Regions from separate parts of the Rhizobium sp. 268 genome, predicted to be linked through region 1. Evidence: riboswitches for the same ligand, from Rfam matches in the RefSeq annotation. Region 1 holds a riboswitch; each other region holds the start of a gene.
The links. Region 1 has a riboswitch for cobalamin ahead of OS035_RS16405 (CbtB domain-containing protein). Riboswitches for the same ligand answer to the same signal wherever they lie in the genome.
Positions count from the first base shown of each region.

Region 1 (2,256 bases):
ACGCTGACGATGAGACCGACCAGAACCGTGATTGTGGCGACACGCATCAAACGCAGACGACGCGTGCGCTCCCCACTCCAATCATATGTCATTCTTCCATCTCCTTGGGAAAGGAAGTAGTCCCGGTCAAACCCGGTTCAATAGAGATGACGCGATTTGCTTGTGTAAGGCTGGATAAAATGAGGAGCCGCTAATACGGAAAGCGCAGAGACCAGCGGCTGCCATTGCTGGTCATGCAAACGATGGCGAGCGGCTCGATATCGCTCCGCCAGAAGGAGGAGTGCGGCGCCTGAAGCACATGGGCGACCGCCGCCCGGATCACGGCCGCGTGGCTGATGGCAATCACATGGCCGCCGAGGGCGGATTCACCGTCCATCCAGCCGGCGACGCGTGTTCTGAGATCAAGAAGGCTTTCGCCACCATGCGGGGCCGCTTCCGGATCGCTCATCCAGGCCACGAGGTTCTCCGGCTCTTCGGCCTCGATCGTTGTGATCGACCTGCCGGCCCAGCGGCCATGGTCGCAGTCACGCAGCGCCTGATCTATCCGGGCTTCGAGGCGGAGCGCGTCAGCGGTCTGGCGGGCGCGCAAAGCGGGGCTGGTGGCGATACGGTCGGCGCGGGGTGGGGCAGCCATCCGGCCGGCGTCTTCCGCCGCCTTGCCTTCCAGCGGTTCGTCAAGTGGGAACAGCGTCTTGCGGCTCGCCGTCGTCGCGCCGTGGCAGATCCAGGTGAGGCGCGTATTCACAGTCTTCCGATCTCCCGGGGTGCAGTGGGACGGCCCTTTGCCGGCTCGTGAAGTTTCGTTGACAGTCTCTTCGGCGAGCAGATATAACCGTGTTGTTGCGGGTTTGGAAGCCGGTGGAAATCCGGCGCGGTCGCGCCACTGTGACCAGCGTGTTGAAGCTTTTTCACGCTGGAAGTCAGACCTTACCGCACAAACACTCTTTCGACTGAACGCGTCATTCCGGAGGAATACATGTCTGACACCACTTTCGCGCCCGCCGCGGCGCCGGCCCCGATCCCCGTCGGCGAAATCCTGCCCTGGGCGATCTTCGGCGGCCTGCTGATGCTTATCGCCATCTATTTCGTTGGCACCGAGGAAGGCGCGATGGCGCTGTTCAACGGCATGTATGTGCACGAATTCGTGCATGACGCCCGCCATCTCCTTGGCTTTCCCTGCCACTAGGGAGATATTGACATGGTTGGAAACCTTCTCCTTCGCGGCATGCTCGCGGGGCTGCTCGGTGGCATCCTCGTTTTCGCTTTCGCCCATGTCTTCGGCGAGCCGCTGGTCGATGCGGCGATCGCTTTCGAGGAGGCGAGCGCCCAGGCGGCCGGCGAAGCTGCCGAACCTGAAATCGTCAGCCGGGCCACCCAGGCCGGTCTCGGCCTTTTCACCGGCGTCATGGCTTACAGCATCGCCGTCGGCGGGCTTTTCGCGCTCGCTTTTGCTTTCGTGCACGGCCGCGTCAGCAATCTTTCGGCGCGCGGCACCTCGGCGGTCATCGCCATTTTCGCCTACGTGGCGATCGTGCTCGTTCCCGCTATCAAATATCCGGCCAACCCGCCGGCGGTCGGCAATGCCGATACGATCGGCGTCAGGACCGAGCTGTTCTTCCTGATGATTGTCGTCTCGCTCGCCGCGCTGATTGCCGCGGTGGCGCTGTCGCGCCGTCTTTCCGAGCGTTTCGGCCTCTGGAACGGCGCGATCATTGCCGGCATCGCCTATCTCGTCTTCATCGTGCTCGTGCTCTATCTGCTGCCGCCGATCAACGAGGTGCCGGAGAACTTCTCGGCCATGGTGCTCTGGCGTTTCCGGACGACAACGCTCGCCATGCATGCGATCCTCTGGGCAACACTTGGCCTTGGCTTCGGGGCGCTGGCGGAAAAGCGGCTTGCTGCGAAGGGCGGCCAGCGGAGCCGGCCGGCAACGGCACTCCGCTGAACGCAATGAAGGGCGCCGTTTTGCCGGCGCCCTTGGGTTTTCAAGCGACCATGAAAAGCAGCAGAGCCATATCAATCCTGTCGGCGGCCTTTGCCGCCGCCTTCTTTTGCATGCCTGCTGAAAACGCCCTTGCTCATAGTCGCAGCGCCGGCGGCAGCCAAGCGGGTCTCGATATCCCAGAAATTTCGCATGGCGAGATGGCGGTGATTTCGCACTATCGCGGCCGAATTATCGGCCTGTGTCCCGCGCAGTCGATACAAACGAGCCCTTCCGCCGCGTTCTGAACTATGCCGAAATCCAATATTCCTATT
Region 1 covers NZ_JAPPSO010000007.1:330,202-332,457, forward strand. Annotated here, with positions in the region: gene OS035_RS16400 (histidine phosphatase family protein) at 191-745, opposite strand; adenosylcobalamin (AdoCbl) riboswitch at 822-964, shown strand; gene OS035_RS16405 (CbtB domain-containing protein) at 977-1,186, shown strand; gene OS035_RS16410 (CbtA family protein) at 1,199-1,945, shown strand; partial or broken gene OS035_RS16415 (hypothetical protein) at 1,996-2,256, shown strand, end outside.

Region 2 (2,256 bases), on a different contig from region 1:
CCGCCGCAACGAGCTGGCCGGCCGGAACGGCGCCGATGACGACCGCCGCGAACTGATGGCCGCGCTCGACAGCAACGGCTGCAACAGCGAGAACTTCTATGCGCCTTCCGAGCGCAATGCCAACGACCCTGCCCCGAGCGTCGAGGAGCAGGCGATGCGTTCGGACACTTTCATTCCGCTCGGCGGCAAAGAGGCCGATCCGCGCTACGGCCTGCCGCGGGCCGATATGCTGTCGCCGGTCAGCACCATCTGCGTGCGCAGCTGTGACGGCGGCTTCTTCCCGATCAGTTCAAACACCACCTCGGTCGATTTCGGCCGCGACGCCCAGACCTGCGCCAAGATGTGCCCCGGCATCGAAACCCAGCTTTTCTATCGCGACGTGACGAGCACGGAAGCCTCGAACATGATCTCGGTCGCAACCGGCACGCCCTACAGCGCCATGAAGAACGCCTTCGCTTACAAAAGCCGCGCGCCCGGCGAGAAAAACGCCTGTGCCTGCAATCTCACCGCCTATTACGACGAGATGCGCGGCAAGCAGGCGATAAGCCAGCCGCCGCCACAGGGCTCGATCACCACCATCCGCACCAATCCGCCGGCGAAGGATACAGCGGCCGCCGCCGCGCCGCAGCCATCGGTTCCAGAGCGTCCCTACGACCCCACGCAGAACAAGGTCCGCCAGGTCGGCCCGCAATTCCTCGCCGGCGACCAGGGCTCGATCGACCTTGCCAATCCTGCCGCACCTGGCCCGCAGCCGCAGCAGCAGTGATCGCTACCTCTCGTTCCTTCCCCAGCCATCGTGGAAGACGAGTTCCTCAAGCGGTAGCCGCTGCCGCCAGCCTTTGACCGAGAGTTCCGGCTGGTCGTAGAGCCGGTCGACGAAACCGGCGCAGAGCCAGGCAACCGCTTCGATATGCTCGGGGATGCCGAGAATGGTCTTCAGGTCGGCTTCGTGAAAGATGCTGACCCAGCCAATGCCGATCCCTTCGGCGCGGGCCGCCAGCCAGAGATTCTGGATGGCGCAGACTGTCGAATAGCTGTCCATTCGCGGATTGTGCGTGCGCCCCAGCACCACGCTGCCGCTGCGGGTGGGATCGCAGGTTACGCAGATACCGAGCGGCGCCTCCACGATGCCTTCCAGCTTGAGGGAGCGATAGACCTGCCGCCGCTCGCCCTCAAACATCAATGCCGCTTCCTCGTTGGCCTTGGCAAAGGCATCGCGGATGCGCGCTCGCACCGTTGGACTTCTCACCAGAATGAAATTCCACGGCTGCATGAAGCCGACGGAGGGTGCGTGGTGCGCGGCGGTCAGCAGCCGTTCCACCACGTCGTCGGGCAAGGGCTCGGGCAGGAACTGGCTGCGAACGTCGCGCCGCGTCATGATCGCGTGATAGACGGCCTCGCGTTCGGCCAAGGAAAAACCGGACGCCACGGACAGGGCATCCTCATCAAAGGGTCGCATCGTCAAATCCCCAACAACGCAACCGCCCGCCGTCCGCGCGGGTTGGGTCTATCTTGCCAGGCCGGTCTTCTGACTTGGCGTCATCCGTCTGCCGCAGCCTTCCCGGCGAAAGCCAGTGGCATGATAAAGCGGCAAACGTCGGCCTTACAGCGTTGGGCACGTTTCGGTCTCGCACCGAATTCCCGATTCTCCCGCTTGAAAAGCGGGCACCTGACGGCGCATCTATTTCAGCAAACCGGCCCTGCGGCAAGCGGCCTCATGCCGCATTCACCCGTATGTGACATCGATCGCGTGGACAGGTGTGCATCGCTGCCGTAGAACCGAACAGATCCTAACCGACGCCTGTGGCGCCGCAATTTTCCTCTTTGCACCCAGTTGCCCGTGCCCCGCCTGACACCCATGATCCTTGCGGTCGCCCTGTTCATGGAACAGATGGATTCGACCGTCATCGCCACCAGCCTGCCGGCGATCGCAGCCGATATCGGCACCTCGCCGATCGCGCTGAAGCTTGCCGTCACCAGCTATCTCGTGGCACTGGCGATCTTCATCCCGATCAGCGGCTGGATGTCGGATCGTTTCGGCGCGCGCAACATCTTCCGTATGGCGATCTTCGTCTTCATGATCGGCTCAGTCGCCTGCGCCTTTTCCAATTCGATTGCGGCCTTCGTCGTCGCGCGGCTGATCCAGGGCGCCGGCGGCTCGATGATGACGCCGGTCAGCCGTCTGCTGCTGGTCCGGGGAACGCCGCGCCACGAACTCGTCGATGCCATGGCCTGGCTGACCATCCCCGCGCTGAT
Region 2 covers NZ_JAPPSO010000004.1:123,071-125,326, forward strand. Annotated here, with positions in the region: gene OS035_RS09280 (DUF2865 domain-containing protein) at 1-766, shown strand, start outside; gene bluB (5,6-dimethylbenzimidazole synthase) at 770-1,459, opposite strand; cobalamin riboswitch at 1,502-1,688, opposite strand; gene OS035_RS09290 (MFS transporter) at 1,859-2,256, shown strand, end outside.
Region 2: it holds a riboswitch for cobalamin, as region 1 does, so the genes downstream of both, bluB (5,6-dimethylbenzimidazole synthase) here and OS035_RS16405 (CbtB domain-containing protein) in region 1, are expected to answer to the same signal.

Region 3 (2,256 bases), on a different contig from region 1:
AGGAGACAAGTTCGCCACGCTGCTTCTTGCCGGCATTGAGGAAGGTCGGCGTTGCCGGCTGGAAACGGCCGGAAATGATCTCGTCGACCATGTCGCGGGCAAGGGCCTCGTCACCCCGCGCCAAGGTCAGCGCCACCATGCAGATGCGGTCCTCGTAGCGCTCGAGATAGCGCTTTCCGTCGAAGGTCTTCAGCGTATAGCTGGTGTAATATTTGAAGGCGCCGAGGAAGGTCGGAAAACGGAATTTCCTCGCATAGGCCTGATCGAACAGGTCGCGGACGAAATTGAAGGAATACTGGTCGAGAACCTCCTGCTCGTAATAACCCTCGGTGACGAGGTAATCGAGCTTTTCCCTCAGATTGTGAAAGAACACGGTGTTCTGGTTCACATGCTGCAGAAAATACTGCTTCGCCGCCATGCGGTCCTTGTCGAGCTGGATCTTCCCCTCGTCGTCATAGAGGTTCAGCATCGCGTTCAGCGCGTGATAGTCGAGCGTCTCCGCCGCTTTCCAAGGGCGTTCGCCGGCGGGATGAGCAAAAGTGTTATGCGGTTTTGCGCCCGCATCCCGCGTCAGAGTTGTTCCCGTGTCCAAAATTGTTCCATTCCGTGTTTGACGTTGGCGACATCCTCGGCCGTGCCCATGAGCTCGAACCTGTAGAGGTAAGGCACCTGGCATTTTTGCGAGATCACGTCGCCGGCGAGCCCGTATGTCTCGCCGAAATTGCTGTTGCCCGCGGCAATCACGCCGCGGATATGTCCTCGGTTTTCCGCATCGTTCAAGAAACGGATCACCTGCTTGGGAACGGCACCCTTGCCACCGTCGCCGCTGTAGGTCGGCACAATGAGAACGAAGGGTTCGCGAATAGGGAACGCCTCTGCGCCGCTAGCCGGAATGCGCGCCGCGCGCAGTCCGAGCCTGGCGACGAAGCGATGGGTATTCTCGGAGCGGCTGGAATAATAAACGATCAGCCCCATCGCCTTTTTCCTCGGGTCAGGAGAGCGCGCTGATCATATCGGGGCGGAAACCCGCCCAATGCCGCTCACCGGCGATCACGACCGGCGCCTGCATGTAGCCGAGGCTGCGGACACGATCGAGCGCTTCGGCATCCTGCGAGATATCGACGATGTCGTAATCGACGCCCAGCCGGTCGAGGGCGCGATAGGTGGCGGTGCACTGGACGCAGGCGGGTTTGCTGTAGACGGTAACGCTCATCATGTTCCTCGTGATGTCAAAGAATTCAGGACGCAAGACTGAGATCGGGCGCCTTGCAGCGTCCGGGGCAACATTTGGTGATATGGCAAAGTCGGCGTTTAAACGCCTGATACGATCCCTCTCGGGATTTGCGCGGGCGGCGGCCTTGATATTCTGGACATGACTTCAACCCCGAAGTGCTCATGCGGACGTTCGGGGCAGCGTAACAGGCGCGGATCATTCCGCTGTCATTCACGCGACCTTCCGGACACCCCGCCCGTGGACATCTAGTTCAAGGCAGGTCTCCTGGCTTGCGGGTCGAAGCACCCTGCCCCAGCCTTCCCGAGGCATCATGCCTCAGTGACCTGAAATCGGACAGTTGCTCGCCGCTTACAGTTGCGGGGGCAGCTCCGGCCTTGCTGCGCCGTCATGGCGAAACGCACCGTATTCCCGTCTTAGCCCGCGATCCGACACGAATCGAAGGAACCTTGAACACTAGATATAGTACGCGAATCCGAAATCACGTCAACGGATGGTTTGTGCATTGCGTTACGACAGGTTTGAAATCGCTACGTTCCTGTGAAAAACATGGCCAACGAAGGCTTAACGAAAAGAGGCTGTCGAGAAGGCCGAAACGAAGAGAGCCGGCCTATAGCCGGCTCTACGATTGTCGATTCCGGATCGCCCGCATCGTCGCTGCGAAGAGAGTTTATCCCTTGACCCGCAACAACCTCAGCGCGTTGATCGTCACCAGCACGGTCGCGCCGGTATCGGCGAGAATCGCCGGCCAGAGCCCGGTGATGCCGGCAATCGTCGTCACCAGGAACACCGCCTTCAGCCCGAGCGCTATGCTGATATTCTGCAGGATGTTGCGCATCGTCCGTTTGGACAGTTCGATCATCCGCGCCACGTCGCCGACGCGCCCGTGCAGCACGGCGGCATCGGCCGTCTCCAGCGCCACATCGGTGCCGCCGCCCATGGCGATGCCGATATCGGCGGCGGCCAGCGCCGGAGCATCGTTGATGCCGTCGCCGACCTTGGCGACGATGAAGCCCTGGCGCTTC
Region 3 covers NZ_JAPPSO010000031.1:8,109-10,364, forward strand. Annotated here, with positions in the region: gene nrdE (class 1b ribonucleoside-diphosphate reductase subunit alpha) at 1-592, opposite strand, end outside; gene nrdI (class Ib ribonucleoside-diphosphate reductase assembly flavoprotein NrdI) at 571-975, opposite strand; gene nrdH (glutaredoxin-like protein NrdH) at 992-1,213, opposite strand; cobalamin riboswitch at 1,472-1,698, opposite strand; gene OS035_RS31785 (heavy metal translocating P-type ATPase) at 1,902-2,256, opposite strand, start outside.
Region 3: it holds a riboswitch for cobalamin, as region 1 does, so the genes downstream of both, nrdH (glutaredoxin-like protein NrdH) here and OS035_RS16405 (CbtB domain-containing protein) in region 1, are expected to answer to the same signal.